DNA from 2 places in the Microbacterium sp. B19(2022) genome. Region 2 is predicted to be linked to the other one. Evidence: predicted binding sites of a transcription regulator. Region 2 holds the regulator's gene; the other holds the start of a gene.
What was found. The regulator LexA, encoded in region 2, represses DNA repair genes until DNA is damaged. The targets are predictions, from matches to a motif close to TCGAACANNTGTTCGA.
Positions count from the first base shown of each region.

Region 1: the regulator LexA is predicted to act here: its motif matches at 8,405-8,420, upstream of recA (recombinase RecA).

Region 1 is NZ_JAAUVO010000004.1:17,824-33,752, reverse strand. It holds gene HCX50_RS04485 (SDR family NAD(P)-dependent oxidoreductase) at 1-487, shown strand, start outside; gene dapA (4-hydroxy-tetrahydrodipicolinate synthase) at 539-1,516, shown strand; gene HCX50_RS04475 (ribonuclease J) at 1,570-3,246, shown strand; gene HCX50_RS04470 (GNAT family N-acetyltransferase) at 3,311-3,805, shown strand; gene HCX50_RS04465 (DNA translocase FtsK) at 3,879-6,590, shown strand; gene pgsA (CDP-diacylglycerol--glycerol-3-phosphate 3-phosphatidyltransferase) at 6,590-7,168, shown strand; gene HCX50_RS04455 (CinA family protein) at 7,165-7,653, shown strand; gene HCX50_RS04450 (helix-turn-helix domain-containing protein) at 7,795-8,103, shown strand; gene HCX50_RS04445 (DUF3046 domain-containing protein) at 8,125-8,349, shown strand; gene recA (recombinase RecA) at 8,617-9,666, shown strand; gene HCX50_RS20265 (regulatory protein RecX) at 10,137-10,520, shown strand; gene miaB (tRNA (N6-isopentenyl adenosine(37)-C2)-methylthiotransferase MiaB) at 10,570-12,117, shown strand; gene miaA (tRNA (adenosine(37)-N6)-dimethylallyltransferase MiaA) at 12,114-13,025, shown strand; gene HCX50_RS04420 (dihydrofolate reductase family protein) at 13,084-13,623, shown strand; gene dapF (diaminopimelate epimerase) at 13,696-14,568, shown strand; gene HCX50_RS04410 (class I SAM-dependent methyltransferase) at 14,623-15,270, opposite strand; gene hflX (GTPase HflX) at 15,341-15,929, shown strand, end outside.
Region 2 is NZ_JAAUVO010000019.1:26,083-42,011, reverse strand. It holds gene ftsE (cell division ATP-binding protein FtsE) at 1-1,020, shown strand, start outside; gene ftsX (permease-like cell division protein FtsX) at 1,017-1,931, shown strand; gene smpB (SsrA-binding protein SmpB) at 1,995-2,471, shown strand; gene HCX50_RS15895 (dipeptidyl-peptidase 5) at 2,482-4,347, opposite strand; gene lexA (transcriptional repressor LexA) at 4,369-5,055, opposite strand; gene HCX50_RS15885 (LysM peptidoglycan-binding domain-containing protein) at 5,346-5,714, shown strand; gene HCX50_RS15880 (histidinol-phosphate transaminase) at 5,781-6,866, shown strand; gene hisB (imidazoleglycerol-phosphate dehydratase HisB) at 6,863-7,480, shown strand; gene hisH (imidazole glycerol phosphate synthase subunit HisH) at 7,477-8,112, shown strand; gene priA (bifunctional 1-(5-phosphoribosyl)-5-((5-phosphoribosylamino)methylideneamino)imidazole-4-carboxamide isomerase/phosphoribosylanthranilate isomerase PriA) at 8,216-8,962, shown strand; gene HCX50_RS15860 (SseB family protein) at 8,946-9,743, shown strand; gene HCX50_RS15855 (hypothetical protein) at 9,768-10,181, shown strand; gene HCX50_RS15850 (DUF1844 domain-containing protein) at 10,183-10,581, opposite strand; gene infC (translation initiation factor IF-3) at 10,812-11,462, shown strand; gene rpmI (50S ribosomal protein L35) at 11,535-11,729, shown strand; gene rplT (50S ribosomal protein L20) at 11,765-12,151, shown strand; gene HCX50_RS15830 (TrmH family RNA methyltransferase) at 12,236-13,048, shown strand; gene HCX50_RS15825 (response regulator transcription factor) at 13,084-13,755, shown strand; gene HCX50_RS15820 (sensor histidine kinase) at 13,759-15,135, shown strand; gene HCX50_RS15815 (TAXI family TRAP transporter solute-binding subunit) at 15,132-15,929, shown strand, end outside.

The DNA of each region.
Region 1 (15,929 bases), on a different contig from region 2:
GCTCCGCTTCGCCGACAACGACATCGATGATGAGGTACGGCATCTCCGGGTGCATGTCGAGGCGTCGATGCGTCTCATGCACGCCGCTCTGCAGTCCATGCGCGGACGAGGCGGGCGCATCATCAACGTGGCCTCCGTCGCCGGCTTCATCTCCCGCTCGACCTATTCGGCGTGCAAGTCGTGGCTGATCGGCTTCAGTCGGTGGGCGAACGCGGAGTATGCGCGCGACGGAGTCAGCGTCACCGCCCTCTGCCCCGGATTCACGCACACCTCGTTCCACGAGCGGATGGGACTCGCCGTGGGCGAGGAGGGCGTGCCCGCCTTCATGTGGTTGGACGCCCGCGACGTGGTCCGTGCGGGGCTACGCGATGCGGCCCGGGGCAGGTCCGTGTCCATCCCGTCGCTGCGATACAAGGCGATCGTGGCTTTGACGCGTGTGCTGCCGAGTTCGCTGACGTCGGGCGTCGCTCGTCGCGGCCGTGTCTGACGAGCGTCACCGCGTCCGCATGACCTCGACGCGAACCGATACGCTGGGTCTATGACGCACTCGGGCAACCCTTTCGGACAGGTTCTCGTCGCGCTCGTCACTCCGATGACAGCCGACGGTGAAGTCGATTGGCCCGCCGTCGAGAAGCACATCGATGACGTGATCACCGCGGGAGCGGACGGCATCGTCGTGACGGGAACGACCGGCGAGACCTCGACCCTGACGGACCCCGAGAAGCTCAAGCTCGTCGAGGTCGGCAAGTCCGTATCGGCAGGCCGCGCCAAGATCATCACCGGCGGTGGCTCCAACGAGACCGCGCACGCCATCGAGCTCTACAAGGCCAGCGAGAAGGCCGGCGCCGACGGCATCATGATCGTCACGCCGTACTACAACAAGCCGACGCAGGCCGGCATCCTCACGCACTTCCGCCTGGTCGCCGACGCGACCGACCTTCCGGTGATCCTCTACGACATCCCGGGGCGCACCGGTGTGCCGATCAAGTACGAGACGATCCTGCGCCTCGCGAAGCACCCGAACATCCTCGCGGTGAAGGACGCCAAGGGCGACTTCTCCGAGGTGAGCCGCGTGCTCAACCAGACCGATCTGATGTACTTCTCCGGCGACGACGCCAATGTGCTGCCGCACCTCGCGATCGGGGCCACCGGCCTCATCGGCGTGACGGCGAACGTTGCTGCAGCGCCGTATCGTACGATCATCGACGCGGTGAACGCGGGCGACCTGGCCACGGCGACAGCCGCGCACAAGCGGCTCGAGCCGCTCGTGCGCGCTGTCATGACGCACGTCCCAGGAACGGTCGCCGCCAAGTACATCCTGCACGGGCTCGGCCGCATCTCGAGCCCGCGCGTCCGTCTGCCCCTGGTCGGTCCCGAGGAATGGGAGGCCGCGCTCATCGAGGATGAGCTCGACCTCGTCAAGAACGTTCCCGGAGCCGACTTCTCGAACTTCCGACCCGACCGCAACGCGGCTGCGGGTGGTGCCCTGCCGAAGGTGCACGGCACGACGCGCTGAGCCGCGTCCCCACGAACGAACGGACGCGTGGAGTGTCCGACTGAGGAGACAGCATGTCCATTCCCCTGGTAGAACCGGCCGCTCTCGCTGAAGGGACGCTGCGGGTCATCCCGATCGGCGGTCTCGGCGAGATCGGTCGCAACATGACCGCGTTCGAGTACGACGGCAAGATCCTGATCGTCGACTGCGGCGTGCTCTTCCCCGAGGAACACCAGCCGGGCGTCGATCTGATCCTGCCCGACTTCGAGCCGATCCGTGATCGCCTCGACGACATCGTCGGCGTCGTGCTCACTCACGGCCACGAGGACCACATCGGTGCCGTTCCGTATCTGCTGCGCCTGAAGAGCGACATCCCGCTGATCGGTTCGGGGCTCACGCTCGCGCTCGTCGAAGCAAAGCTCAAGGAGCACCGCATCAAGGCTTTCACTCTCACCGTGAAGGAGGGCGAGCAGGAAAGAGTCGGACCCTTCGATCTCGAGTTCGTCGCGGTCAACCACTCGATCCCCGACGCTCTGGCCGTCGCCATCCGGACACCGGCCGGCATGGTGCTCGCCACGGGTGACTTCAAGATGGACCAGCTGCCGCTGGACGGCCGCATCACCGACCTGCGCGCGTTCGCCCGCCTCGGCGAGGAGGGCGTCGACCTGTTCCTCGTGGACTCGACGAATGCCGACGTCCCCGGCTTCACTCCCACCGAGCGTTCCATCGGTCCGGTTCTCGACCAGGTCATCGCCAAGGCACCGCGCCGCGTGATCGTCGCGAGCTTCTCCAGCCACGTCCACCGTGTGCAGCAGGTCATCGACGCCGCGTACTCCAACGGTCGCCGCGTCGCATTCCTCGGCCGCAGCATGGTGCGGAACATGACCATCGCCGAGCAGCTCGGTTATCTGAAGGTGCCCGACGGGGTCCTCATCGACTTCAAGAAGGCGCGCGATCTCCCGGACGAGAAGATCGTCTACATGTCGACCGGTTCCCAGGGTGAGCCGATGGCGGTGCTCAGTCGCATGGCGAACATGGACCACGCGATCGAGATCAGCGAGGGCGACACCGTCATCCTCGCCTCCAGCCTCATCCCGGGCAACGAGAACGCGGTCTACCGCGTGATCGACGGCTTGACCAAGCTCGGCGCCAACGTCGTGCACAAGGCCAACGCGAAGGTGCATGTCTCCGGACATGCCGCCGCCGGAGAGTTGATCTACTGCTACAACATCCTGAAGCCGAAGAACGTCCTTCCGGTGCACGGCGAGTACCGACACCTCATCGCGAACGCCAAGCTCGCGCAGGAGACCGGCGTCCCTGAGGCGAACACGATCATCGCCTCCAACGGCACCGTGATTGATCTCAAGGACGGCGTGGCGAGCGTCGTAGGCCAGCTGGATCTCGGGTTCGTCTACGTCGACGGCTCCTCGGTCGGAGCGATCACCGATGCCGACCTCAAGGATCGACGCATCCTCGCCGAGGAGGGATTCATCTCTGTGATCGTCGTCGTGGATGCCGCGACCGGCCGCATCATCTCCGGTCCCGAAATCCACGCGCGTGGTGTCGCCGAAGATGACTCCGTGTTCGATGACGTCGCGCCGAAGATCGTCGCGGCGCTCAAGGAGGCGGCGGGCAACGGCGTGCGCGACACCCACTCGCTGTCGCAGGTCGTGCGACGCACGATCGGGCGCTGGGTGAACCAGCGGCTGCGTCGTCGTCCGATGATCGTCCCGCTCGTCATCGAAGCGTGACGGCCGCCCGGTATTCACGGTTGGCCGTCATCCCGGCGTAACACCCCGGTTCTATGCTCACGTCATGGACAGGGGCATTGCCCTTCGCAGGGCGGCGCAGACGGATGCGATGTTCCTCGGCGACATGCTCGTCGAGGCCGCCAACTGGCGCGCCGGGGGAGTGCGCCCGAGACACGAGGTGCTGACGTCGGCGGATCATCGACGCTATCTCGCGGGATGGAAGCGGATGTCCGACGACGGTCTTGTCGCCACCAGCGACGATGACATCCCGGTCGGCGCTGCCTGGTATCGGGTCCTGCCGCAGAACGCCCCGGGACTCGGCTTCATCGGAGCCGCTGTCCCCGAGCTGATCATCGGCGTGCACCCGCTCTGGCGGGCTCGGGGGGTGGGACGATCTCTGTTGCGCGGCATAGTGCAGCTCGCCGGCGCAGAGGGGCATGCACGGATCAGCCTGAGCGTCGAGCGTGACAACTTCGCCCGCAATCTGTATCGCGCCGAGGGATTCGCCATTGTCGGGGAGGGTGAGACCCGAGACACGATGGCGCGTCGCACCAGGTAGCCGCCTCCGCGAGGATCGACGGAAAGCCGCGTCATTACGCGGAGATGTCGGCTGTTGGACGTAACGTGAGAGCATGGCCAGGAGTACCACGAAGACAGAGCGCGCGTCGACCAGCGCACCGTCGCGCCCCAAGCGGCAGACGGCTCCCAAGGCCCAGCCCGCACCGAAGAAGTACATCGACGAGGCAGACAAGCCTCCGGTGGCAGTCCGGGCCTGGATCGGACTCGCCCACGGCGTCGGCGGGCTCTTCCGTGCCTTCGGGCCTGAGGCGCTGGAGAAGGACGACCGCCGCGACGGCTTCCCGTTCCTCCTCGTGCTGCTCGCGGCTCTCGGCGCCGTGAACGAGTGGGTCTTCATCGGCAACGAAGTGGCCGAGAACATCAGTGCCTACTCCGTGGGGCTGCTCGTCGGCAGAGTGGCGTTCATCATGCCCCTGCTTCTGCTGGTGCTGGCCGGTTGGCTGTTCCGCCACCCCGCGTCGGTTCACGACAACGGACGCATCGGCTTCGGTTTCGGCCTGTTCGTGATCTCCCTGGCAGGTTTCTGCCATGTCGCCGGAGGACAGCCACAGCCCCAGCCGAACATCACGGCGTTGAACACGGGGGGCGGGTTGCTCGGGTGGTTGGTGGGGCAGCCGCTGACTTACCTCACGAATATCCCTGCCTACATCGTGCTCGCGTTGCTGACCGCACTCAGCATCCTGATCCTCACCAAGACACCGCCGAACCGCATCGGTCGGCGCCTCGGCGATCTCTACGCCTGGATGTTCGACGCCGAGCGTCCGGAAAAGCCCGCCAAAGACGCCGCCGCAATCGATGAGGCCGACAAGGTCGACGACCCCGACGTGCTGCCCTGGTGGCGACGCAACAAGACGGGTCGGGAAGAAGACCCTGACGAGGGCACTCTCGGCTCCGACGACATCACGGCGCTGCTTACGACCTCCGACCCGACTCCGGCCTACGACCAGGCGGTCGTCGTCGAGAATCCCTATGACGCCGCCACCGAGGTGCTGTCCGAGGTTCGCTCGGTCGCGGATTCGCTCGCCGAGCAGCAGACCACGGCGCTCCTCGACGATTCCTCCGACACGGGCGAAGCACCGGAGCTTCCCGGCCTCGACGGCTTCGGTACAGACGGTCCGGGCGACCGGGGTCCGCAGGCTCCCGTGACGCCGTACATCCTGCCTTCTCCCGGCCTCCTCGTCGAAGGGCCGCCGCCGGTTCTTCGCTCCGAGGCCACCGACAAGGTGATCGAGCAGATCACCAGCGTGCTGACGCAGTTCAAGGTCGACGCGAAGGTCACCGGCTTCTCGCGCGGGCCGACCGTCACGCAGTACGAGGTCGAGGTCGGTCACGGCGTCAAGGTCGAGAAGATCCTGCAGCTGAGCAACAACTTCGCCTACGCCGTGGCCTCGAACGATGTCCGCATCCTCTCGCCGATCCCCGGCAAGAGCGCGATCGGCATCGAGATCCCGAACGCCGACAAGGAGATGGTCGCGCTCGGCGACGTCCTCCGGTCGCCGGCCGCGCAGAAGAGCACACACCCGATGACCATCGGCGTCGGCAAAGACGTCGGTGGCAACATCGTCATCGCGAACCTCGCGAAGATGCCGCACCTCCTGGTGGCCGGTTCCACCGGTTCCGGTAAGTCGAGCTTCGTGAACTCCATGATCACGAGCCTGCTGATGCGCGCTCGCCCCGCTGACGTGCGCATGGTCCTGATCGACCCGAAACGCGTCGAGCTCACCAGCTACGCCGGCGTCCCGCACCTCATCACGCCCATCATCACGAACCCGAAGAAGGCGGCCGAGGCGCTGCAGTGGGTCGTGAAGGAGATGGACATGCGGTACGACGACCTCGCGTCGTTCGGCTTCCGTCACATCGACGACTTCAACCGTGCCGTGCGCGCCGGCGAGGTCGAGCTGCCTGTGGGCAGCGAACGTGTTCTCAAGCCGTACCCTTACCTCCTGGTCGTGGTCGATGAGCTCGCTGACCTCATGATGGTCGCCCCTCGCGACGTGGAGGACTCGATCGTCCGCATCACGCAGCTCGCTCGTGCCTCGGGTATCCACCTGGTGCTCGCGACGCAGCGCCCCAGCGTCGACGTGGTCACCGGTCTCATCAAGGCCAACGTCCCTTCGCGACTCGCGTTCGCCGTCACCAGCGTCACCGATAGCCGCGTCATCCTCGACAGCCCCGGTGCAGACAAGCTGATCGGGCAGGGCGACGCGCTGTTCTCCCCGATGGGATCGTCGAAGCCGTTCCGTCTGCAGGGTGCGTGGGTCGACGAGAAGGAGATCGACGCCGTCGTCAAGCACGTCACCCGTCAGGCACGTCCGGACTACCGTCCCGACGTCCAGGAGGCGATGGAGCCGACGAAGAAGAAGGAAGTCGACGAAGACATCGGCGACGACCTCGAGCTGCTGCTCGCTGCCGCCGAGCTCATCGTCTCGTCCCAGTTCGGTTCGACGTCGATGCTCCAGCGAAAGCTGCGTGTCGGCTTCGCCAAGGCGGGTCGCCTCATGGACCTTCTGGAATCGCGCGAGATCGTCGGGCCCTCCGAGGGTTCCAAGGCCCGAGATGTGCTGGCCACGGCCGAGCAGCTCCCGCAGGTGATGGCGAAGCTGCGGGGGGACGACGCTCCCGCGTCCTCCCCGTCTCCGGCTACTCCTCCGGTTCCGCCGATGCCGCAGACGCATGATCCGATCGCCGCTCAGTACGAAGGACTCCCCGAGGTGGAGGCCGAGGGTGGCGACGAAGACGCCTGGGGCCTGACGGGGCGCGACTGATGGCTATTCCTCGGCAGCTGCCCAACGCCATTACGGTCGCGCGTATCCCGCTGGCGGTCATCTTCTTCGTGCTGCTGCTCCTGGGTGGCACCTACGGTCTCCCCGAGCCCGGCCTCCGCTGGGCGGCCGCCATCATCTTCATCGTCGGAATCTCCACCGACTGGGTCGACGGATACCTCGCACGCAAGTACGACATCGTCAGTGACTTCGGCAAACTCTGGGACCCGATCGCCGACAAGATGCTCACCGGAGCGGGCTTCATCGGCCTCGCGATCCTCGGGGAGGTCAGCTGGTGGATCGTCGCGGTCATCCTCGTCCGCGAGTGGGGGATCACGATCCACCGCCTCATGGTCGCGAGCGAGCATGTCGTCGCTGCTGCTTGGATGGGCAAGATCAAGACGGCTTTCCAGGGCGTCGCGCTCGGCTGGGCGCTGCTTCCCCTGAACGTCCTCATCGGGCTCGAAGCCTGGACGATCATCACGTTCATCCTGATGCTCATCGTGCTCGTCCTCACGGTGGCGAGCGGCATCGACTACATCGTCGCGCAGGTACGCGGGGCGCGCCAGAAGCGGGCATGAGCGACGCGGGCGCCGCCGCACTGCTGTCGGCTCTAAATCAGCGCGGCTGGTCTCTGGGCGTCGCGGAGTCCCTCACGGGCGGCGCGTTGTGTGCCGAGATCGTATCCGTTCCGGGCGCTTCCGCGGTCCTGCTCGGCGGCGTCGTGGCGTATGCGACCCCGGTCAAGACGACGGTGCTCGGAGTGGACGCCGAGCTCCTCGCCGCCGAGGGGCCGGTTCATCCGCAGGTCGCCCTGCAGATGGCTGACGGTGTGCGCCGCGTGGTGAGCGTGAACGGCGTCGCGGCGGATGTCGGTGTGTCGACGACCGGGATCGCGGGGCCGGATTCCCCCGACGGCCAGCCGGTGGGAACGGTGCACATCGGGATCGTGACGCCAGACGGCTCCTCGGCGAAGGCGCTGCACCTGCAGGGTGACCGTGATTCGATCCGTGCGCAGACGGTGAACGCGGCTCTTCAGGTGTTGCTTGAGTTCGTCCTGGAATAGTGGCGGTCCGATGTCGGTTATTACCGATGTGCTCACATTCAAACCACAGAGTGCAGGGGTAGATTTCGAGCAGGCCAGGAGTACTAGACTGGCTGTCTCATCGGGGGAAACCTCGAACGATCACACGGGGAGGAGGTTCCGATGATTCTTGTACGACAGGAAATCGGCGATGTGCTGAGGGACTTCCGCCTGCAGAAGGGGCGCACGCTCCGGCAGGTCGCAAGCAAGGCGTCGGTGGCGCTCGGCTATCTCAGTGAGGTCGAGCGGGGGCAGAAGGAGGCGTCGAGCGAGATCCTCGCATCCGTCGCCGATGCTCTCGACGTCCCCATCTCGACGATCATGCGTGAGGTCGGGGACCGCATCTCTGTTCTCGAGGGCATTCAGGTCTTCCCGGATGTCGTTCCGGACGACCTCGTGGCGTCGATCGAACCCCAGCTCTCGCTGCACTGAGCGTCGGCGTGCGGGTGAGCGATGCGTCGTAGCGAGTTCCTTCGCGCGGTCGACACCGAATTCCAGGCGCGGGCCTCTTCGTTGGTGAACGACCTCGGGCTTTCGGCCCTGCGCGGCCGTACGGCGCTCGAGGCTCTGGACGACGGAACTCCGCCGCGGGAGATCTGGCTTGCGTTGTGCGCAGAGATGGATGTTCCGGAGAACCGACGACACGGCGTCGGACGGCAGGAGCCGCGGGGGCGTTGAGTCCCAGGGGATGTCCGCAGGTTACGGCACACAATGTGCAGTGGGCGGCGTGTCGTCGAAGGTCTGTTCGAACCGGGCGTAGTCTTCTGCACAAGTGGTTCAGGCAATCTGTTCTCCACGGTATGTGAGCTCTCCGCGTCGATGTCGGTGGCCTCTCCTACGGTGGAAACAAGCCGAAGAGCCATTACGCCTTGTCGGAGAGTTCCTCCCAGCCGGGAGAGCCGCGACAGCCTACAGGCGGCACCACGCGCGCAGAAGGAGCAGACCATGCCATCACCCGCCGACCGCGAGAAGTCCCTCGAGACCGCACTCGCCCAGATCGACCGTCAGTTCGGAAAGGGCTCGGTCATGCGGCTGGGCAGCGATGAGCGCGCCCCCGTGGCCGTCATCCCCACCGGCTCCATCGCCCTTGACGTCGCCCTCGGCGTCGGAGGTCTCCCGCGTGGCCGTATCGTCGAAATCTACGGACCTGAGTCCTCGGGTAAGACGACGCTGACACTGCATGCGATCGCGAATGCCCAGCGTGGCGGAGGCATCGCAGCCTTCATCGATGCCGAGCACGCGCTCGACCCCGACTACGCGGCGAAGCTCGGCGTCGATATCGACGCGCTTCTCGTCTCCCAGCCCGACACCGGTGAGCAGGCGCTCGAGATCGCCGACATGCTCGTGCGCTCGGGTGCCATCGACCTCATCGTCATCGACTCCGTCGCGGCGCTCGTGCCTCGTGCCGAGATCGAGGGCGAGATGGGTGACTCGCACGTGGGTCTGCAGGCGCGACTCATGTCGCAGGCGCTGCGCAAGCTCACCGGTGGTCTGAGCCAGACAAACACCACCATGATCTTCATCAACCAGCTGCGCGAGAAGATCGGTGTCTTCTTCGGCTCGCCCGAGACCACCGCCGGCGGTAAGGCGCTGAAGTTCTACGCCTCTGTCCGCATGGACATCCGCCGTATCGAGACGCTGAAGGACGGCACCGACGCGGTGGGAAACCGCACCAGGGTCAAGGTCGTGAAGAACAAGATGGCCCCGCCCTTCAAGCAGGCGGAGTTCGACATCCTTTACGGTGTCGGCATCTCTCGCGAGGGCAGCCTGATCGACTTCGGTGTCGAACATGCCATCGTCAAGAAGTCGGGCTCGTGGTACACCTACGATGGCGACCAGCTGGGTCAGGGCAAGGAGAACGCACGGACGTTCCTGCTCAACAACCCCGATGTCGCGCTGGCGATCGAGACGCAGATCAAGCAGAAGCTCGGCATCGGCGGACCGGCGGCCGTGCCTGCTGCGGCAGACGAGCTCGCTGAGCGTCGTCCGGCCTGATGAATGACACACGTGGGGGCGGTCCGGATCGGATCGCCCCCATCATTCCCCTTTTCGGTCGCGCCGCGAAGGATGTCGACCCGGTTTCGATCAGTCCGGGAACGGACGACGACATCTCCGGCGACCGGTCGGATCGCTCCGACGGTGCAGATCTGTGGCGGCCCACGTGGGGTGCGGGTGCATCGCCCGCCGAAAGTGCAGCGGAGTCCGGGAGCCCGAGTGACCGTCATCCCGCCCGTGGGGCGTCAGCCAGATCCGGTTCGCCGGCATCGAGATCCGCCCCCCGGCTTCATGCGCTCGGGGCACCGCCCGCATCGCAGGGCGATACTGAGGATCCGAGTGTGCCGGACGAAGCTCGGAGTGCGGCCGAGGAGTCGCTCGTAAGAAAACTGCGGACGCGATCTCTCTCCATCTCCGAAGCACGTCAGGCTCTGCGAGGGCACGGGCTCGGGAACGGCGTGATAGATGAAGTGATCGAAGACTTCTGTCGTCGTGCCTACCTCGACGATGCTGCACTCGCCAGCGCTCTGGTGACGTCCGGTGTCGAACGGAAGGGGCAGGGGAGAGTCGCCCTCGCTCGTGCGCTGGCTCAACGAGGCATTCCTCGAGACGTGGTCGACGCTGCACTCGACGAACTGCCGGATGACGACGATGAGCGCGCCCTCGAATTCGCCCGCACCAAGGCGCGTTCCTTGAGCCGACTCGACAATGACACCGCGCTCCGGCGTCTGGTGGGGCAGCTCTCTCGACGCGGCTACAACGGGTCCGTCGCGATGAAGGCGGCCAAGCAGGCACTGCGGGAGACTGGCCCGAGTGCGTCGAGCTCGGGGGTTCGATTCGTCGATTCGGACTGAGCAAGCGACGCAGCAACCGCATCCGCACGGCTCGTAGAATGGGTTGATCATGACTATTCCGCGAAGCGAACCGACGATCATCAGCGCCTCGTCCGCAGCCGTCGACGAAGACGGACGCCAGCGATCGTACGAGGTTCGTACTTTCGGGTGCCAGATGAACGTGCACGACTCCGAACGGCTCTCCGGATCGCTGGAAAGCGCCGGCTACGTCCGTGCACTCGACGGCGCCGAGGCCGACGTGGTGATCATCAACACCTGCGCGGTGCGCGACAACGCCGCCGGAAAGCTCTACGGCACCCTCGGGCATCTCGCCTCCGTCAAGCGTCGTAAAGAAGGTATGCAGATCGCGGTCGGCGGCTGCCTGGCCCAGATGGACAAGCAGGCGGTTCTCGACAAGGCGCCCTGGGTGGACGTCGTGTTCGGCACGCACAACATGGGGTCGCTGCCCGGGCTGCTGGAGCGTGCACGCCACAACGGCGATGCGGAGCTGGAGATCCTCGAGTCGCTCGAGGTGTTCCCGTCGACGCTTCCGACGAAGCGTGACTCGGCGCACAGCGGATGGGTGTCGATCTCGGTCGGCTGCAACAACACGTGCACGTTCTGCATCGTCCCGAGTCTGCGTGGCAAGGAGAAGGATCGGCGTCCCGGCGACATCCTCAACGAGATCCGCCTCCTCGTCGAAGACGGCGCCATCGAGGTCACTCTCCTCGGCCAGAACGTGAATTCATACGGCGTCGAGTTCGGCGACCGACAGGCGTTCGGAAAGCTGCTGCGCGCCGCCGGCGAAATCGAGGGACTGGAGCGCATCCGCTTCACGAGTCCGCACCCTGCCGCGTTCACCGATGACGTGATCGACGCCATGGCCGAGACCCCGAGCGTGATGCCGCAGTTGCACATGCCGCTGCAGTCCGGCAGCGATCGCATCCTCAAAGCGATGCGGCGGTCGTACCGCAGTGAGCGTTTCCTCGGGATCCTCGATCGTGTCCGTGCGCGAATCCCGAACGCCTCGATCACGACCGACATCATCGTCGGTTTCCCGGGCGAAACGGACGAGGACTTCGAAGACACGATGCGCGTCGTCGAGCAATCCCGCTTCTCCGGAGCATTCACCTTCCAGTACTCGATCCGTGAGGGCACGCCCGCAGCGACGATGGAGGATCAGGTTCCGAAGGAGATCGTCCAGGAGCGTTACAACCGTCTGATCGCACTCCAGGAGCGAATCTCTCTGGAAGAGAACCAGAAGCAGGTCGGACGCCAGATCGAGGTGCTCGTCTCGACCGGTGAAGGCAAGAAAGACGCCGAGACGCACCGCCTCACCGGCCGCGCTGAAGACAACCGTCTGGTTCACTTCGAAGTCACTGCCGGCTCGGACCTGCCGAGGCCCGGCGACGTCGTGACTGTCAGAGTGACGCATGCTGCGCCTTTCCACTTGCTTGCCGACGATCCGACCGGGGCTCCGCTGCGGATCCGCCGGACGCGCGGGGGCGATGCGTGGGATCGCTCGCAGGCGGAATCGTGCGCGGTGCCGACTCCGGCGTCCGACGGCGGCCTGCGCGCCGTATCTCTCGGTCTGCCGACCCTTCGCGTCGGAGTGTGAGCGAACCGCGCCTCTGGGCGATAGTCGGGGCCACAGGAACCGGGAAGAGCGACCTGGCGCTTGACCTGGCGGAGGCGCTTCGTGCTCGCGGCAATCCGGCGGAGATCGTGAACGCCGACGCCATGCAGCTCTATCGCGGGATGGACATCGGCACAGCGAAGCTCCCTGTCGAGGACCGTCGCGGGATCCCCCACCACCTCTTCGATGTTCGTGAAGTCGATCAGGAAGCGGCGGTCGCCTGGTACCAGCCCGCAGCACGAGACGCGATCGACGCGATTCACCGACGCGGAGGCGATGCGATTCTGGTGGGCGGCTCCGGTCTCTATGTGTCGAGTGTCGTCTACGAGTTCAACTTTCCGCCGCGAGACCCCAAGGTCCGTGCACGCCTGGAAGCAGAGCTGGAGTCGCACGGTTTGGGCGTTCTCCTCGATCGGCTCCGCGCGGAGGATCCGGCAGCAGCGGCGAAGGTCGACCCGCGTAACAGCCGACGGGTCATCCGCGCCCTCGAGGTGCTCGCGCAGGGGAGCAGTACGCACGGCGCGTCCCTGCCGGAGAAGCCCGTACTGTGGCATCGGCGCACGAGACTCATCGGCCTGCATGTCGAACGCTCGGAGCTGGTCGCCCGTCTGGATGAACGCGTCGAGCGGATGTGGGAGGCCGGGATGCTGGCCGAAGTCGCCGAACTGCGGCAGAAGGGTCTCGAGCGGGGCGCCACGGCCTCCAGAGCGATCGGGTACGCGCAGGCGCTTGGCCAGCTGGACGGCACTCTCACCGCGGTGGAAGCCATCGCCGAGACACAGGCGCTCACACGCCGCTACGCCCGTCGACAGGTGTCGTGGTTCAGGCGGTACCGCGACCTGGAGTGGTGGGATGCCCCGGCGGATGCGGAGGCACTCCTGGCTGAGTGAGCCGGTGCGCCGCGACTGACCTCGTCGCGATGTCGGTGGCCGGTGCGAAGCTCACGGTATGGCCACGCATTTCTTCACCGCATCCAGCCTTGACGGATTCATCGCGACCGACGAGCACTCGCTCGACTGGTTGCTCACGCAAGACGTCGATCCCGACGGACCGATGGGCTATAACGCCTTCGAGAAGAATATCGGCGCGCTGGCGATGGGTTCGTCGACCTACGAATGGGTGATGAAGCACGAAGAAGGACGATGGGGCTACAGTCAGCCCACCTGGGTGTTCACGCACCGCGAGATCCCGCTCCCCGAGGGCGCTGATGTGCGGCTGACACAAAGCGACGTGCGGAGCGTGCACGCCGACATGCTCGCTGCCGCCGCAGATCAGGACATCTGGATCGTCGGTGGGGGAGACCTCGCCGGTCAGTTCGCAGACGCGGGCCTCCTGGATGAGGTGTGGATTCAGTACGCGCCGGTGACGCTGGGGTCCGGCGCACCGCTGCTTCCGCGACGGCTCGACCTCGAACTTCTCGAGGTCGCGCGAAACCGCAACTTCCTCTGCGGTCGCTACGCCGTCGTCTCGGCCGGAGCCGCGGAGTGATTTCGTCGAACGCTTCCGTGGCGGGATGCGCGGCGTCTCCGCGGTATGGCCGCGCTCTCTAGACTGGGGAGCATGGTCGCATTCACCAAGGGTCACGGCACGGGCAACGACTTCATCATCATCGCCGACCCCGACGGGGCGCTCGATCTCACGGTGGAGCAAGTCGCAGTGCTGTGTGACCGCCACTTCGGGATCGGTGCCGACGGCATCCTCCGGGTCGTGCGGTCGGCCTCCATCGCCGACGGTGCTGCAGCGCTGGCGGAGGAACCCGCAGCCGAGTGGTTTATGGACTATCGCAACGCCGACGGGTCGATCGCGGAGATGTGCGGCAACGGCATCCGGGTCTTCGCGCACTATCTCGTACGGGCAGGTCTCGCGACCATCGAACCGGGAGCGACGCTCCCGATCGGTACCCGCGCCGGTGTGCGCGACGTGACGCGCAGCGCGACTGGATACCAGGTCGACCTCGGCCGGTGGAAGCTCTCCGGCGACGATCCGCTGGTGCGGGTCGACGGTCTTCCGGTCACGCGTCCTGGTCTCGGAATCGATGTGGGCAATCCTCACGTGATCGTGGCAATCGCGTCGGAGCACGAGCTCGGCTTGCTCGACCTGCACCGTGCGCCGGACCTCGATCCCGTTCTGCCCGCCGGTGCCAACGTCGAGTTCGTGGTTCCGGGCGAGCCGTTGGTTCGTGACGGAGTCGGGCACGTGCGCATGCGCGTGTTCGAGCGCGGCGTCGGTGAGACCCTCAGCTGTGGAACCGGTGTGGCTGCCACCGCACTCGCCGTCCGCTACTGGGCGGGGGAGAACGCCCCGAGCAACTGGCAGGTCGAGGTGCCGGGAGGAACGCTCGGAGTGCGGATGTTCCCGGCAGAAGACGGAGAGCACGTCGCCCTGTCGGGTCCGGCTCAACTCGTCTTCAGCGGAGAGATCGAACTGCTCTGACCGAAGCCGGATGGCCTCATCGTCGCCGGGGCGGCCCGCTCAAGATCGAAGCGGTCAGAGTCCGTACAGTGTGATCGGCTCGGTCGGCGGCGTTCCGTGCTTGCGTACCTTGAGGATGCGGTAGCCCTTGCCCGTGGCGGTGCGGAAGACGCTGTATCCGGGCTGGAACGTGGAACCGATCCAGCGCTGCAGCGAATCGGCGCCGAGATTGCGCTGGACCACGAGCCAGGCATCGCTGCGTTCGTCGAGCCTCGGTATCCACCGCTCGAGCAGCCCGTGCAGTTCGTTCTTGCCGACGCGGATGGGCGGATTCGAACGGATCGTGCGGAACGAGACGTGCTCGGGAACATCGTCGGGTAGAGATGCGTTGACATTGGTGAGCCCGAGGGATGCTGCGTTGCGGCGCACCAGATCGAGGGCCCGCTCATTCACATCGACGGCCCAGATCGTCGCATGCGGAGCGGCGAGGGCCATCGAGATGCTGACGGGGCCCCAGCCGCTGCCGAGGTCGAGAAGATTGCCTCCCGGGGGAACCGGGGGCATGTTGGCGAGAAGCACTGCAGTGCCGGCATCCAGCCGATCCGGGCTGAAGACGCCACCGGCGGTGGTGACTTCCAGCTCTCGGCCTGCGAGTGATACACGGATCCTGCGCAGATTCTCGGGGCTTGCCGGGGCCGCAGTGAAGTAGTGGTCTGACCCCATACGGTGAGCGTACCGGACAGCGCGGGCTAAGGTTAAGGCTCGCTACAAAACCCCCAGAGACAAGGAACGGATGACGGATACCACGACACCCTCCAACGGCGACGAGACGGTCGATCGCGTGCTCGCGAACGCAGAGAAGCGCTCCGACGTGCACGTGTTCGGGGCAGCGCAGGCGCTGCAGGACGAGTCGACCGCTGCGCACACCAGCACGGACGGGGCTCAATGGGATCTCGAAGACCGTCACGCCCTTCGCCGCGTCGGTGGACTCTCGACAGAGCTCGAGGACGTCACCGAGGTCGAGTACCGACAGCTTCGCCTGGAGAACGTCGTCCTCGTCGGTGTGTACCCGCAGGGTGCGCAGGAGGATGCCGAGAACTCGCTGCGTGAGCTCGCCGCACTGGCCGAGACCGCGGGTGCCGTCGTGCTCGATGGCGTGCTGCAGCGTCGCCCCCACCCGGATGCTGCCACGTATCTCGGACGCGGCAAGGCGCAGGAACTCAAGGACATCGTCGCTGCCGTCGGAGCCGATACAGTCATCGCCGATACCGAACTCGCGCCGAGCCAGCGACGCGCGCTCGAGGATGTCGTCAAGGTGAAGGTCATCGACCGCACGACCGTGATCCTCGACATCTTCAGCCAGCACGCGAAGAGCAGGGAGG
Region 2 (15,929 bases):
AAGTCCTCCTGTCTTCGTCTGATCCTGCGCGAAGACGTGCCGACCGCGGGCCGCGTCGCCGTGCTCGGACGGGACCTCCGCGCGCTCGCCAACCGCAAGGTGCCTTACTTCCGGCGCCACATCGGTTCGGTGTTCCAGGACTTCCGCCTCCTGCCGTCGAAGACGGTCTATCAGAACGTCGCCTTCACCCTGCAGGTGACCGGCTCCTCGCGCGGATTCATCCAGCAGGCGGTGCCCGAGGCGCTCGCGCTCGTGGGGCTCGACGGCAAGCAGAAGCGCATGCCGCACGAACTCTCCGGTGGCGAGCAGCAGCGCGTCGCGATCGCGCGCGCCCTCGTCAACCGTCCGCAGGTGCTCCTCGCCGACGAGCCCACCGGCAACCTCGACCCGGCGACCTCCGTCGACATCATGCAGCTGCTCGCGCGCATCAATGCCGGAGGCACGACCGTGCTGATGGCCACGCACGAGGCCGGCTTCGTCGACCAGATGCAGCGCCGGGTGATCGAGCTGAGTGATGGCGAGATGGTGCGAGACGAGGTGCACGGTGGATACGGCGACACCTCCAACATCCCGCGGCTCGTTCCCGAGAAGGTGCGCGGTGCGGCCGCAGCAGCGGCGTTGACGGCAGTGCAGGAGGTCCAGCGCCAGACGGCCGACCTCTCCTCGGTCCGCGCTGCTCTCGCCGAAGAACTCAGCTCGCAGCGGAAGGCCGCCGCGGGGGAGGGCGTCTCGGATGCTCCGGCAGGAGCCCCGCAGACGGTCGAACCCCCGCTCACGGTCGAAACCCCGGCGCCGAGCGCCGTCCCGGCGACCGGCGCCGGCGCTGCTGTCGTGGAGCCGCCCGCTGTGGTGGAACCACCGGCTGTCGTCGAGCCGCCGACCGCGGAGGAGCCGCCGGCGGTCATCCGCCCCCGCACCCACCCGATCACCCTCCCGACCGTCGATGTCGCGGAGCTCGGAGTCGCAGATCGTCTCGGGCTCTCCGACGAAGACGATGAGGAAGTGGGCCCGACCTCATGAGAATCGGACTCATCCTGACCGAGGCCCTGGGCGGTCTCCGGCGGAACATCTCGATGGTCATCTCGGTGATCCTCGTCACCTTCGTCTCCCTCACCTTCGTCGGCGCGGCGATCCTGATGCAATCGCAGATCGGCGTCATGCGGGGTTACTGGGCCGAGCGTGCCCAGGTCGCCGTGTACATGTGCTCCGCGGTCTCGGAATCAGACACCTGCATCGATGGGGCCGCGAGTGAGGAGCAGGTCGCCGCGGTACGCGCACAGCTCGAAGGCGACGCACTGGCACCGCTCATCAGCTCGCTGACCTTCGACACCAAGGAAGACACGTACGCCAAGCTCGTCGAGCAGCTCGGCGAGGACCAGGCGAGTGTGCTCACGCCCGACCAGGCGTTCGAGGTCTTCTTCGTGACGATGAAGGACCCAGGGCAGTCGCAGGTGCTCGCCGAGGCATTCAGCGGCCAGGCCGGAGTGGAGCAGGTCAAAGACCAGCTCCAATACCTCGAACCGCTGTTCTCCGCCTTGACCGTCGCGACGTACATCGCCGTCGGCATCGCGGTTCTCATGCTGATAGCGGCGACCCTGCTGATCGGGACGACGATCCGATTGTCGGCGTATGCACGGCGCAAGGAGATCGGCATCATGCGCCTGGTCGGCGCATCGAACCGCTTCATCCAGACGCCGTTCGTGCTCGAAGGCGTGTTCGCGGCGTTCCTCGGGTCGGCGCTGGCCAGCGCCGCGGTCGTGGCCGGCATGCACTTCGGTGTGAACGGCTACCTGCGAGGCCGCGTCCCGTTCATCACGACATGGGTGACGATGCAGGACGCGATGCTCGTGGTCCCGGTGCTGATCGGCATCGGTATCCTGCTGGCCGCGCTCTCTGCCGGCTTCGCGATCAGGCGCTGGCTCCGTACCTGATAGCCTGAAAGGCTGCTCGGTCGGAACGAACGATCGAGCTCATCACGGCAACAGGAGAGCATCATGCCCAGGGAACGCGGAGAGAAGGTCGTCGCGACCAATCGTCGCGCACGTCACGACTACACGATCGAGAAGTCGTACGAGGCGGGGATGGTGCTCACCGGCACCGAGGTCAAGTCACTGCGTCAGGGGCGCGCCAACCTCAGCGACGGCTACGCGTTCGTCAAGGGCAATGAGGTCTTCCTCGACTCGGTGCACATCCCGGAGTACTCCCAGGGGCACTGGACCAATCACTCTGCGAAGCGCATCCGCAAGCTGCTGCTGCATCGCGAGGAGATCGCGAAGATCGCGCATGCCGTCTCGGCGGGCGGATACACCCTGATCCCGCTGAAGCTGTACTTCTCCGACGGTCGCGCCAAGGTCGAGATCGCCCTGGCCAAGGGAAAGCGCGAGTACGACAAGCGGCAGACTCTGCGCGAACGTCAGGACACCCGCGAGGCGGATCGTGCCATGCGGCTGCGCAATCGCGTGGGCGAGTAGCGACCGGTCGTCACAGCGTCGGCTCGAACCCGAACACGCGGCCGAGGAAGGTCAGTTCGCGTTCGAGCGCGTCGATGATCGTGTCGGCACTGCGGAAGCCGTGTCCCTCCGCGGGGTACAGCGCGTACTCGTGGTCGACGCCCCGGGCGGCCAGTGCGTCGCTGATCGCCTCGGACTGCGACGGCGGGACCACACGGTCTTCTCCGCCCTGCAGCAGCAGCACGGGGACTCCGATGCGATCCGCATGGGTGAGTGGTGACCGCTCGACGTACACGTGCTCGTACTCCGGGAGGGGCCCCACGAGACCGTCGATGTACGACGCCTCGAAGTCGTGTGTCTCGGCCACCAGCATCCGCAGATCGGCCACGCCGTATCGGCTGATCCCCGCGGCGAAGGTCCCACCGCGCACCAGTGCGGACAGCACCGTCCACCCGCCTGCGGATCCACCGCGGATGGCGATGCGGGACGGATCGGCAAGCCCGGCATCCGCGAGGCCCTGCGCGGCGGCGATCACGTCGTCGACGTCGACGACCCCCCACTGGCCGTCGAGACGCTCGCGGTAGGCGCGACCGTAGCCGGTGGAGCCGCCGTAGTTGACGTCGAGCACGCCGATTCCCCTGCTGGTGTAGAAGGCATTGGCTGCCGATGCCGCACCGGTGACGTGCGCGGTCGGGCCGCCGTGCACCAGCACCACATACGGCGGGAGCTCGTCGGCGGGTGCCGTCGCGTCGGGATTCGCCGGAGGGTAGGCGAAGGCATGCACGATGCCGTGCCGACCGTCGACCTCGATCGGCAGGGCGCGCGGCATCCAACCGGTATCCACGGGCTCGCCTCCTCGCACCGCGACGGTCTCGCCGGAGTCGACATCGACGCACCACAGTCCGGCGGTCACTCCCGAACCGTTGCCCGAGAGCAGCACGCGAGACCCGTCCACATCGTCGATGCTCACATGGCCGTCGGCCGGGATATCGATCGGGCGTGCGGCACCGTCCGGTGAGATCAGGACGACCTCGTCGCGCCCGTTCGTGCGGGTCGCGACGATGCGTCCGTCGGCGAGCGGCCGATACCAGCGGTTGCCGAGCACCCAGAGTCCGTAGCCGGTGTCGGCGTCGGCCGGGGCGAGCGCGCGCGGGGCGCCGACCGGCGAGGCGCCGTCGAGCTCGAGGCGGTAGAGCCCCCAGCGGTCGTCCGGATCATCGGCGAACACCAGCTCCGAGTCGCTGAGCCACTCGGGCTGCAATGCCGCCCGAGTAGGGATCTCGTGCACGTCGCCGCCGTCGCTCCTCGCGATCTGCAGGTGGGCGGCCTCCCACGGCATCCGTCCGCGGTGCCAGGCGACCCAGGCGACGCGGCTGCCATCCGGCGAGAGTGCGGGGTGGGCGAAGAAGCCGTCGCCCTCGGCGATCACGCGAACTCCGGACGCGTCTTCCGCGGCGGAGCCGTCGATCGGGATCTCGACGATCGCGCGGGTATGCGGTGCGGTCGACAGATCTTCGCGCACGGCGAGCAGACGGCGCCCCTGCACGCGCAGACCGCCGTGCGCGGGACCCGCCGGTGTCAGCGGAACGGGCTCGGTCCCCGGAGCCAGCCGATGCACGCGCTGATCGCCCGCATCGACGAAGTACAGGATGCCCGTGGAATCGGCGGTCCATGCCCCGCCGCCGTACTCGTGTACGCGGGAGCGAGCGCTCCAGGGCGCTGGGAGGATCTCGGCGCCCGAGGAGCTTCGCACCGTGACCCGCCCCTTCTCGGCGGGCACGGACTCGCCCCACCAGATCTCGGCACCGACGAAGAGCGCCCCGTCGATTCTCGGGGAGGCTGCCGCGACGGATGCTGCGGAGAACGGAGAGGGCCAGGAACCGTGAGGCGACGACATGCATCGAGCCTATGGCTGACGTCAGACGGCGCGCAGCACCGCCACGACCTTGCCGAGCACCACGGACTCATCGCCGAGGATGGGCTCGAAAGAGGAGTTTCGGGGGAGGAGCCACGTGTGGCCGTCGCGACGGCGGAGCACCTTGACCGTGGCCTCACCGTCGAGCATCGCGGCCACGATCTCGCCGTTCTCCGCGTTGTTCTGCGAGCGGACGACGACCCAGTCGCCGTCGCAGATCGCCGCGTCGATCATCGACTCGCCTGAGACCTTCAGCATGAAGAGGTCGCCCTTGCCGACCAGCTGACGGGGGAGAGGGAAGATCTCCTCCACCTGCTGATCGGCGGTGATCGGCACGCCGGCGGCGATGCGACCGACCAGGGGCACGAGCGCCGCGTCGCCGACCGGAGTCGCCACGTCGGCCGGATTCTCGCCGCCTGTGCCGGGGAGGTCGATCAGGACCTCCATGGCACGAGTCTTGCCCGGATCGCGTCGCAGGTAGCCGCTCAGCTCGAGCTGGCCGAGCTGGTGGGTCACGCTCGACAGGGACTTCAGGCCGACGGCGTCTCCGATCTCGCGCATGCTCGGCGGGTAGCCGTGATGGGCGATGGAGTTCTGGATGACCTCGAGGATCGCCATCTGCTTGGGGCTCAGGCTCTTGCGGCGGCGCGTCCGCGGTGCCTCCGACTCGGGGGCCGAGTTCTCGCTCATGGTGCTCCTTAAGTGCGGTGTTCCGACGTCGCTCTTCGAATGTCGGAGGCCCGTGGTGTGGTGTTCTCATCGAAACCGTATCCGAGAAACGGCCCGATCTGGAAGATCTGTTCGAGCGTGTCGGCAGAATCGTGCATCCGGTTTCGAAGACAACTTGACAGATGTTCGAACTCGAAGATATCTTCGGTACGTAGCTTCGCATTCACGGCTCCCGGCCGAGACGGGAATGCGAACGCTACGCCAACTTCCCCGGCAGCCTCACCGCTCCGGGACAGGCTAAGGAGCACCACATGAGCAGCATCGGCTTCAGCACCGCAGCAGTCATTCCGGCGTCGACCCGTCCTTCGACGCGACTCCGGCTGACGACGCGTGGCCGCGCCGTGCTGCTGGCGGTCGCGTCGGTGCCGCTCGCGATCGGCATCGCGTTCGCCGCGCTCAGCGGTGGTAGTGCGATCGCCTCGGGAGCAGACACAGCAGCTGTCAGTGTCGAGACCGTGACCGTCATGCCCGGCGACACTCTCTGGTCGATCGCCACCGGCGTCGCCCCCGGTGCCGACCCGCGTGACGTCATCGGCGAGATCAGTCGGATGAACCTGCTGCGTGGCGGAGAGTTGCAGATCGGCCAGACGCTCGCGATCCCGGCCCAGTACGTGGACTGAGCCCGTCGCGGCGAGGCTGCGGCAACTTTGCGTCATCGACGCGGGGGTCCGCTTAACATGGGAAGGGTGACCTTCTCCCTCAACGATCTCCCGCTACGTGACGATCTTCGCGGACTGACGCCGTACGGTGCTCCGCAGGCGCCGCTCCCGATCGCTCTCAACGTGAACGAGAACACGCATCCCATCCCGGACGCGGTGGCGAGTGACATTCTCGACGACATCGCGCTCGCGATCCGCGATGTGAACCGTTATCCCGACCGGGAGTTCACCACTCTTCGCGAGTCGTTCGCGGAGTACCTGGGGCACGGCCTCTCCCCGGAGCAGATCTGGGCGGGCAACGGCTCGAACGAGGTGCTCCAGCACATCCTGCAGGCCTTCGGGGGGCCCGGACGCACGGCATTCGGATTCGCGCCGACCTACTCCATGTACCCACTGATCGCGCAGGGCACCGGTGCACGCTGGATCCCCGGGACGAGGCAACCCGACTACACGATCACACCGGAGGAAGCGACGGAGCAGGTGCGCGCGGCCGACCCCGACGTCATCATCCTGTGCACGCCGAACAACCCCACCGGCACCCCGCTCGGCCTGGACGTCGTCGAGGCCGTCTACGAAGCGGCGCGAGGCATCGTGATCGTCGACGAGGCCTACCAGGAGTTCGCACCGCGCGACGCGGCTTCCGCGCTGACACTGCTCGAGGGGCGTCCGCGCCTGGCGGTCTCCCGCACGATGAGCAAGGCCTTCGCCTTCGCCGGTGCGCGGGTCGGATATCTTGCCGCCGACCCGACGTTCATCGATGCGCTGCGTCTGGTACGCCTGCCCTATCACCTGAGCACACTCACGCAGGCTGCGGCCGTCGCCGCTCTGCGCAATTCTGATGTGATGCTCGGCATGGTCGAGGAGATCGTCGAACAGCGCGATCGCATCACCGCGACCCTCGAGGCTCTCGGCTATGCGCCGCACGAATCCTGGTCGAACTTCGTCCTCTTCGGTGGCGTCGCCGATCCGCATGCGACCTGGCAGCAGCTCTACGATCGCGGTGTGCTGGTGCGCGACGTCGGAATCCCCGGTCACCTCAGGGTCAGCGCGGGTACCGAGGCCGAGACCACCGCGTTCCTCGATGCTCTGGCCTCGATAGGATCGGCATCATGAGCACCCCGTCACCGACCCCGCGCACCGCGAGCCGCGTACGCAGCACGTCGGAGTCCACCGTCGAACTCGAGCTGAACCTCGACGGCACCGGAGCGAGCCGCATCGACACCTCGGTCCCGTTCTTCGACCACATGCTCACCGCCTTCGCGAAGCACTCGCTGACCGACCTGACCGTGCGCGCTTCGGGCGACACCGACATCGACGCGCACCACACCGTCGAAGACGTGTCCATCGTGCTCGGACAGGCGATCCTCGAGGCGCTGGGTGACAAGTCCGGCATCTCCCGTTACGGCGACGCGCTCGTGCCGCTCGACGAGGCGCTCGCGCAGGCGGTCGTCGACATCTCTGGACGTCCGTACCTCGTGCACACCGGCGAGCCCGCCGGTTTCGAGCACCACCTCATCGGCGGGCACTTCACCGGTTCGCTGGTGCGGCACTCGTTCGAGGCGATCACCTTCAACGCCGCGCTGACGGTCCACGTCCGCGTGCTCGGCGGCCGCGACCCGCACCACATCGCCGAGGCGGAGTACAAGGCGTTCGCCCGCGCGTTCCGCGAGGCCAAAGCACTCGACCCACTCGTCGACGGCATCCCGTCCACCAAGGGCGCACTGTGAGCCAGAGTCCCCGAGTCGCCGTCTTCGACTACGAGTCGGGAAACGTCCATTCGGCCGTCAAGGCATTGGCTGCGGCCGGAGCGGATGCCGTGCTGACCCGCGACCGCAAGGTCGCGCTCGAGGCCGACGGTCTCCTGGTTCCCGGTGTCGGCGCGTTCCAGGCGGTCCGTGACGCGCTCCACGCGCACGGCGGCGATGAGATCATCGACCGTCGTCTGGCCGGCGGACGACCGGTGCTCGGCATCTGCGTCGGCATGCAGGTGCTCTTCGAGCATGGCGTCGAGCGGGGCCACGACACCGCGGGCCTCGGCGAGTGGCCCGGCGCGGTCACCGAACTCAACGCACCCGTGCTGCCGCACATGGGCTGGAACACCGTCGAGCCCGGTGCCGACAGCGTGCTCTTCCGGGGCCTGGAGCACGAGCGCTTCTACTTCGTGCACTCCTACGCGGCCCAGTCCTGGGAGCTCGACGTGATCCCGCCGTTCCCCGAACCCGTGCTGACCTGGACGACCTACGGCGATCCCTTCCTCGCCGCCGTCGAGAACGGTCCGCTCTCGGCGACTCAGTTCCACCCCGAGAAGTCGGGTGAAGCGGGCATCCAGCTGCTGCGCAACTGGGTCGGGAGCCTCTGACGCCCACGGCGGACGTCATCCGTTTTGTCACCCGCCGTCCGGCGGACTACCCTCGGTTCTCGTGCCCGTTCCGGGCTGCAGACCTTCCCTAGCCAAGGACCCCATGAACGACTTCGCGCAGTCTCCCTCGCTCACGCTCCTTCCCGCGGTCGATGTCGCCGGGGGCAAGGCCGTCCGCCTCACCCAGGGCGAGGCCGGAACCGAGACGAGCTACGGCGACCCGCTCGACGCCGCAGGGGAGTGGGCCGCACAGGGTGCGAAGTGGATCCACCTCGTCGACCTCGACGCCGCGTTCGGTCGCGGGAGCAACGCGCCGATCCTGCGCAAGGTCATCAAGCAGTTCAAGGGCGTCAACATCGAGCTCTCCGGTGGCATCCGTGACGACGCGACCCTCGAGGCCGCCCTCGAGAGCGGCGCCACTCGGATCAACCTCGGCACGGCCGCACTGGAGAACCCCGAGTGGGCCGCCGACGTGATCGGTCGATACGGCGAGGCGATCGCTGTGGGCCTCGACGTGCGCGGCACCACGCTCGCCGCACGCGGATGGACGAAGGAGGGCGGCGACCTCTGGGAGGTCCTGGACCGCCTGGAAGACGCCGGCTGCAGCCGCTACGTCGTCACCGACGTGACGAAGGACGGCACGCTCCGCGGCCCGAACCTCGAACTCCTTCGCGAGGTGACCTCGCGCACGCCGAAGCCGGTCGTCGCCTCCGGGGGCATCTCCAACCTCGACGACATCGCCGCGCTTCGTGAGCTCGTGCCGCTGGGTGTCGAGGGTGCGATCGTCGGCAAGGCCCTGTACGCCGGTGCATTCACGCTGGCTGAGGCACTGGATGTCGCAGGAGACTGACGCGCACGCCTGCGGGCCGGAGCCGCACAACCACGGCGACTCGGCCGGAGTCCCCTGGGAGGGGCGCAGCTTCGAGTCGAATCCGCACGCCGGGGACGACGGTTCGGCCGACCCCGCGCTGCTGGCCGCACTCCTGCGTTTCCGCGCGGGTGAGGGCAGTCAGGTCGAGGTCGTCGACGCCTTCCGCTCCGCTCGCGTGCTGGTCCCCCTGATCGCCGAGAAGGGCGAAGAGGGCATCGCCCCGAACGGTCTCGCCGTCGACAAGACGCAGGAGCTGTCGATCGTCACGGTCGCGGCGCCCGACGGACGGCGGGTGCAGCCGGTGTTCTCCTCGGTCGAGGCGATGCAGAAGTGGGATCCCGCGGCGCGCCCGATCCCCGTGGAGGCGCTCCGTGCCGCGCTGGCGGCGTCGGCCGACGACACCGACCTGATCGTGCTCGATCCGACCTCCGACACGGAATTCGTCATCCGGCGACCGGCGGTGTGGGCCATCGCTCAGGAGCATGCCTGGGAGCCGAGCTTCCTCTCCACCGAGGTCTACACCGCGCTCCAGGAGAGCGTGGCGCACGAACTGGCCGTGATCGACGTGGCGGTGGCGTCCGGTGACCCCGACGCGCGTCTGCGTGGCCCCGAGCTGATCGTCGTCCTGGAACTGGTCGACGGCCTGGAACGCGAGGTGCTCGATGCCGTGCTCTCGCGTCTGGCTCAGCGCTGGGCGTCGGACGACCGCATCGCTGTGCTCGCGGACTCCCTCACGGTCAAGCTCCGCCGCAGCATCTGATCACGCTTCGCTACGATCGGGGGCATGTCCCGACGTCTCCTGCGCACCATCGCGGTCGTCGCTCTTCTCGGCGGCGCTGTCACGGGCGGCTCAGGCTGTGCCCTGGCCTGCCCAGCCATCGGCTGGTTCAACGGGGCAACCCTCGATGCGAGTGCAGTCCCGGGCGCAGCGGGAGTCCAGTTCTGCGTCGACGGGGAGTGCTCGCCGGCGCCGGGTACCGAGCCGACCTCATCGACAAACCTGTTCATGGCGACGCCTCAGGACGACGGGACGTGGGCGCTGTCGTTCGACATGTCGACGCCCGACGTCGTCGAGATCCGCCTGTTCGACGCTCAGAACACGCTCATCCACGAGTCCGAGGAGTCGATCTCGTGGACGCACTCGAATGAGCCGTGCGGGGGCCCCTCCACCGCGGATCCGATCGTCGTCGAACCCTGAACTAGTTGACGGGGCCCGTCCATTTCTCGCCCGGGCCCTTGCCGATGGGGTCGGGGATCGAGGAGGCCTCGCGGAAGGCGAGCTGCAGGGAACGGAGCCCGTCGCGAAGCGAGCGCGCGTGCATGTCGCTGATCTCGGGGGCGCCGGCCGTGATGAGCCCGGCGAGGGCGTTGATGAGCTTGCGAGCCTCGTCGAGGTCGAGCTGTGCCGCCGCGTCGGGATCGTCGGCGAGGCCGAGCTTGACCGCTCCCGCGCTCATGAGGTGCACGGCCGCCGTGGTGATCACCTCGACCGCGGGTACGTCGGCGATGTCTCGAGTGGCCGACGACGCGGCCTCCTCCTGACGTGCCCAGCGCTCTTCGCGCTCGCGTGCGGCCTCGTCCGGTGCCTGGTTCGTCACTTCGCCTTGCTTTCTGTTAGACTTTGGCGGGCTCCGGAGCGTTATGCTCCGGATCGAAAGAGGATTCACTTCCCACCCGCGCTTGCCGTTCCAGGCTACCGGGTCTTGCACTCCACCGGCTCCGTCCGCAAGACGGACCCGGCAGGTAGGGTGCGGAGCCGGCGTCTGACTGCCGGTGGGTGGGACGATTCCGATTTCGCCCGTGATGCAGACAGCGTCGCGGTGGCCGAATCACATCGTCTAAGGAGTTCCGCATCAGCGATCCCCGTACCAATGAGCGCATCCGCGTCCCCGAGGTCCGCCTCGTCGGCCCCGCGGGTGAGCAGATCGGCGTCGTCCGCATCGAGGCAGCGCTGCGCCTCGCGCAGGAAGCCGATCTCGACCTCGTCGAGGTCGCCCCCAACTCGAAGCCGCCCGTCGTCAAGATCATGGACTACGGCAAGTTCAAGTACGAGGCCGCCCAGAAGGACAAGGAAGCTCGCCGCAACCAGGCGAACACGATCCTCAAGGAAGTCCGCTTCCGTCTGAAGATCGAGGCTCATGACTACACGACCAAGCTCAAGCGTGCCGAGGGCTTCCTCAAGGCCGGCGACAAGGTCAAGGCCATGATCCTGTTCCGCGGTCGCGAGCAGTCGCGTCCGGAGCAGGGCGTTCGTCTGCTGCGCAAGTTCGCCGAAGACGTGGCCGAGCTCGGAACGGTCGAGTCGAACCCGACCATCGACGGTCGCAACATGGTCATGATCGTGGCTCCGCTGAAGAGCAAGTCCGAAGCGAAGCAGGAGCAGAACGCGGTTCGCGACGCGCAGCGCGCAGCGAACAAGCAGGCCGCCCGCGACGCCAAGAGCGATACCGACGCACCGGCGGAAGCTGCAGCGGAGTAGATCCGCCCCCAGAACTCCCGCACCGCGGGTTGACACCGTCGCCTGAGAAGGCGCCATACGAAGGAAGAGAAGATGCCGAAGCAGAAGACCCACTCGGGTGCTAAGAAGCGCTTCAAGATCACCGGCAGCGGCAAGCTGAAGAAGCAGCAGGCCGGGATGCGCCACAACCTCGAGCACAAGTCGAGCCGTCGCACCCGTCGTCTGAACCAGGACCAGGTGCTCTCGAAGGCTGACACCAAGGTCGCGAAGAAGCTTCTCGGCCGCTGACGCGCGCCCGAACGCACGAATAGGAACACAGGAAAATGGCAAGAGTCAAGCGGGCAGTAAACGCCCACAAGAAGCGCCGGGTCATCCTCGAGCGCGCAAAGGGTTACCGCGGTCAGCGTTCGCGCCTCTACCGCAAGGCCAAAGAGCAGGTCATCCACTCGCTGGTCTACTCGTACCGTGACCGTCGCAAGCGCAAGGGTGACTTCCGTCGCCTCTGGATCCAGCGCATCAACGCTGCGGCTCGCCAGAACGGCATCACGTACAACCGCTTCATCCAGGGCCTCGGCCTCGCGGGTGTCACCGTCGACCGTCGTATGCTCGCCGACCTCGCGGTCAACGACGCTGCCACGTTCACGACGCTGGTCGAGACGGCGAAGAAGGCTCTGCCCTCCGACGTCAACGCACCGAAGTCGGCTGCGTAAGCATCTCGCTTCAAACGGGCGCCTCCCTTCGGGGAGGCGCCCGTTTCGCGTATCCGGCGTCCGCGGTGACCCTAGACTGTGAACGTGCTGGAGAACCCCCGTTCGCCCCGAGTCCGTGCCGTCGCGAAGCTGACCAAGCGCAGTGCGCGAACCGAGACGGGCCTGTTCCTGCTGGAAGGTCCGCAGTCGGTGCGTGAGGCGCTCACGTACCGCCCGGAGGCGATCGTCGAGCTGTTCGCGACGCCGAGCGGGTGGGAGAAGCATCCGGACATCCGCGCGAAGGCCGCCGACGCCGACATCGATGTCGAGTACGTCACCGAGTACGTGCTGAACGCGATGGCCGACACCGTCACTCCGCAGGGCCTCGTCGCCGTCGTCCAGCAGACCCCGACCTCGGTGCGCGACATCTTCGATGCCTCGCCGCGTCTCGTGGCCATCTGCGAAGAGGTGCGCGATCCCGGGAACCTCGGCACGATCATCCGGGCGGCCGATGCGGCGGGCGCGGATGCCGTCGTGCTGACCGGTCGTACCGTCGATCCCTACAACCCGAAGGTCGTGCGTGCCACGACCGGCTCGCTGTTCCACCTCCCGGTTTCGGTCGGGGGAGACCTCGCCGACGTCGTGAAGCGCGCGCATGCCGCAGGTCTGCGCATCCTGGCGGCCGACGTGAAGGGCGACGACCTGCTGGAGGCGCGGGCGGAGGGCGTGCTCGCCGAGCCGACCGGATGGCTCTTCGGCAACGAGGCGCGTGGTCTGGAAGACGATGCTCTCGCCCTGGCCGACCAGGTGCTGCGGCTGCCGATCTTCGGCAAGGCCGAGTCCCTCAACTTGGCGACCGCTGCCAGCGTGTGCCTGTACGAGAGCGCCTTCGCGCAGCGGGCGACGTCTGTCGGCTGACATCCGGCCGACGAAGGAAGCGGGTAGCAGGGTCGATGAGGATTCTGATCGTCGAAGACGACGACCGTGTCGCTGCGGCGCTCGAAGCGTTCCTCGCGCGGTCGGGCTATGCGACGGTGCGCGCCTGCGATGGGGCCTCGGCGCTGGATCTCCTCGGCGCCGACACCGAGGTTGTGCTCCTCGACCTGGGGCTCCCCGACGTGGACGGCGTCGACCTGTGCCGTCGTATCCGTGGACGCTCCGAGGTTCCGATCATGATCGTGACCGCGCGCAACCAGGTCGCCGAGCGCATCAAGGGACTGCGCGCCGGCGCCGACGACTTCGTGGTCAAGCCCTACGACGTGCATGAGCTTCTGGCCAGGATCGAGGCTGTGACCCGGCGCTCACGGCCGATGCGACCGGAGTCCGACGCGCGGGTACGGCTCCTCGGGGGCTCACTGGAGATCGACCTCGTCGGGAGGCAGGTGCTGGTCGACGGTGTGCCGATCGAGCTCACCCGCAAGGAGTTCGACATCATCGCGGTGCTCGCGCGCTATCCCGGGGTGGCGGTTCCCAAGGAGCGTCTCATCCGCGAGGTGTGGAACACGGACTGGCGGGGCTTCGGGCATTCCCTCGAGGTGCACGTCGGGGCGATCAGGAAGAAGACCCGATCCCGTGGTGTGATCGAGACCGTGCGCGGAGTCGGCTACCGCCTCGTGGGGTCCTGAGTCATGCGTCGGCGTCTGGTCATCGTCTTCCTCGTGCCGCTCGTGGTCATCCTCGTCGCCCTCGGCGGTGCGGCCGGATGGAGTGCGGCACAGAGCGTGCAGCAGTCCTTCTATGCCCAACAGCTCGGTGACCTCGGCTACTTCGTCACGAGCGCGCGTCAGTCGCTGCGTTCCGGCAGCTCGACGGTGATCGACGCCGAGGTCGACCGCTTCGAGGAGGTGTATGGCATCGAGGTGACGGTGTTCGATCTCGGTGGTGCGCCCTGGGCGGCGGGGGAGCACGGCTCGGCCGTGCTCGCGGAGGAGGACGCGGAGCGGGTGCGGCTGGCACTCTCCGGGCGACGCGCCGAGCAACCGGCGGCCGTGTTCCCCTGGACGGTGGCGGATGCCGCGCTGGCGGAGCCGGTCTTCGACGACGGCGACGTGATCGGGGCCGTGCTGGTCGCCGGAGACGTCGATGCCCCGCGGGCCGCGATCGCGCAGCAGCTTCTGGTCATCTCGGCCATAGCCCTCGTGCTGATCGCGCTGGGCGTGCTGCTCGTCTTCCGGCTCGCTCGATGGGTGCTGTCGCCGGTGAGGCGGCTGGACGAGGCGATGGTGGCCATCGAGCGGGGGGAGATGGACGCGCGTGTCCCCGAGGATGCGGGACCACCGGAGCTCCGTCGCATGGCCCAGGTCTTCAACGGCATGGCCGACCAGATCGAGCGCGTCATGACGCGGCAGCAGGAGTTCGCGCTCAATGCCTCGCACGAGTTGCGCAACCCGCTCAACGCGCTGCTCCTGCGCGTGGAGCACCTCGCGACCGGGCTCGGCCGGGAATGGCGCGACGATGTGGAAGAGACGAGGGAGGAGGGGCGCCGGATGACGCGGATCCTCGAGACGCTGCTCGGTCTCGCACGAGGCGGGCGCGCGGACACCACGATCTCCGCCGTCGACCTCGCGACGCTGTCTGCTCGCCGTCTCGACGCCTGGCGCGACGTGGCCGGGCAGCGGGGGATCGCCCTGCGTTCGACGGGGGAGCCGTCGGTGATGAGCGTGACCGACCGCACGGTCGTGGAGAGCGCGCTGGACGCGGTGATCGACAATGCCGTGAAGTTCTCGCCGGACGGCGCGTGGATCGGCATCGGCGCGCATCGCGAGGGCGACGTCTGCCGGATCACGGTCCGCGATCAGGGTCCGGGGCTGAGCGCCGAGCAGGCGGCGGCGGCGACCGACAGGTTCTGGCGGAGCGCCGAGAGCGCGGACACGCCGGGCTCCGGGCTCGGGCTCGCGATCGCGAGCGACCTGCTGGCGACGGTCGGCGGCGAGGTGGCGGTGGCAGCGGCCGACGGCGGCGGGCTCGAGGTCGTGCTGCTGCTCCCCGACAGGACGACTCCATGACGGCCGTGGCGCGGCGGGTGATCGCCGGAATCCTCTCGGTCATGATGGTCGGGGCGCTCGTCGCCTGCAGCCAGCGCGCGAGCGAGTGGACCGACGCCGAATACGCGATCGCGGCCGGCGGCTCCACGGGCGTCTATTACGACTACGGCACCCATCTCGCCGACGAGCTCTCTGCCGGACTGGACATCAGAATCGTGGGGCAGGAGACAGCCGGGTCTGTGGACAACCTGCTGCGTGTGGACTCCGGCGAGGCGCTGATCGGCTTCGCGCAGGGCGATGCGGCAGCCGATGCGGTGGCGGGAACCGGTGCCTTCGACGAGCCCCTTCAGGTACGCGCTCTGGCGCGTCTCTACGACGAGTACGTGCAGGTCGTGGTGCGTGGCGACTCCGATGTGATGAGCCTCCCCGATCTCGCGGGGCGGACGGTCTCCCTCGGTGCCGAGAACTCCGGGGTGAACGTGATCGCGGCTCGCGTGCTCGACGCCGCCGGTGTCGGCATCGGGTCTCTCCGTGATCCCCAGCTCGACCTCGGCGAGTCGATCGCAGCGATGGAGCGCGGCGAGATCGACGGCTTCTTCTGGGTGGGCGGGCTGCCGACACCGGGAATCGCGGCGCTCTCGCAGACGACATCCGTGCGCCTGCTCCCGATCGAGCAGGACTGGGTGAACGAGGTGAACGACCGGTACTCGGATGCCTATCGACCCGCCGATGTGCCCGCCGGCACCTACGGCATCGCCGCCTCGGCGCCGACCATGGCCGTCCCGAACTATCTCGTCACGAGCTCCTCGACCCCG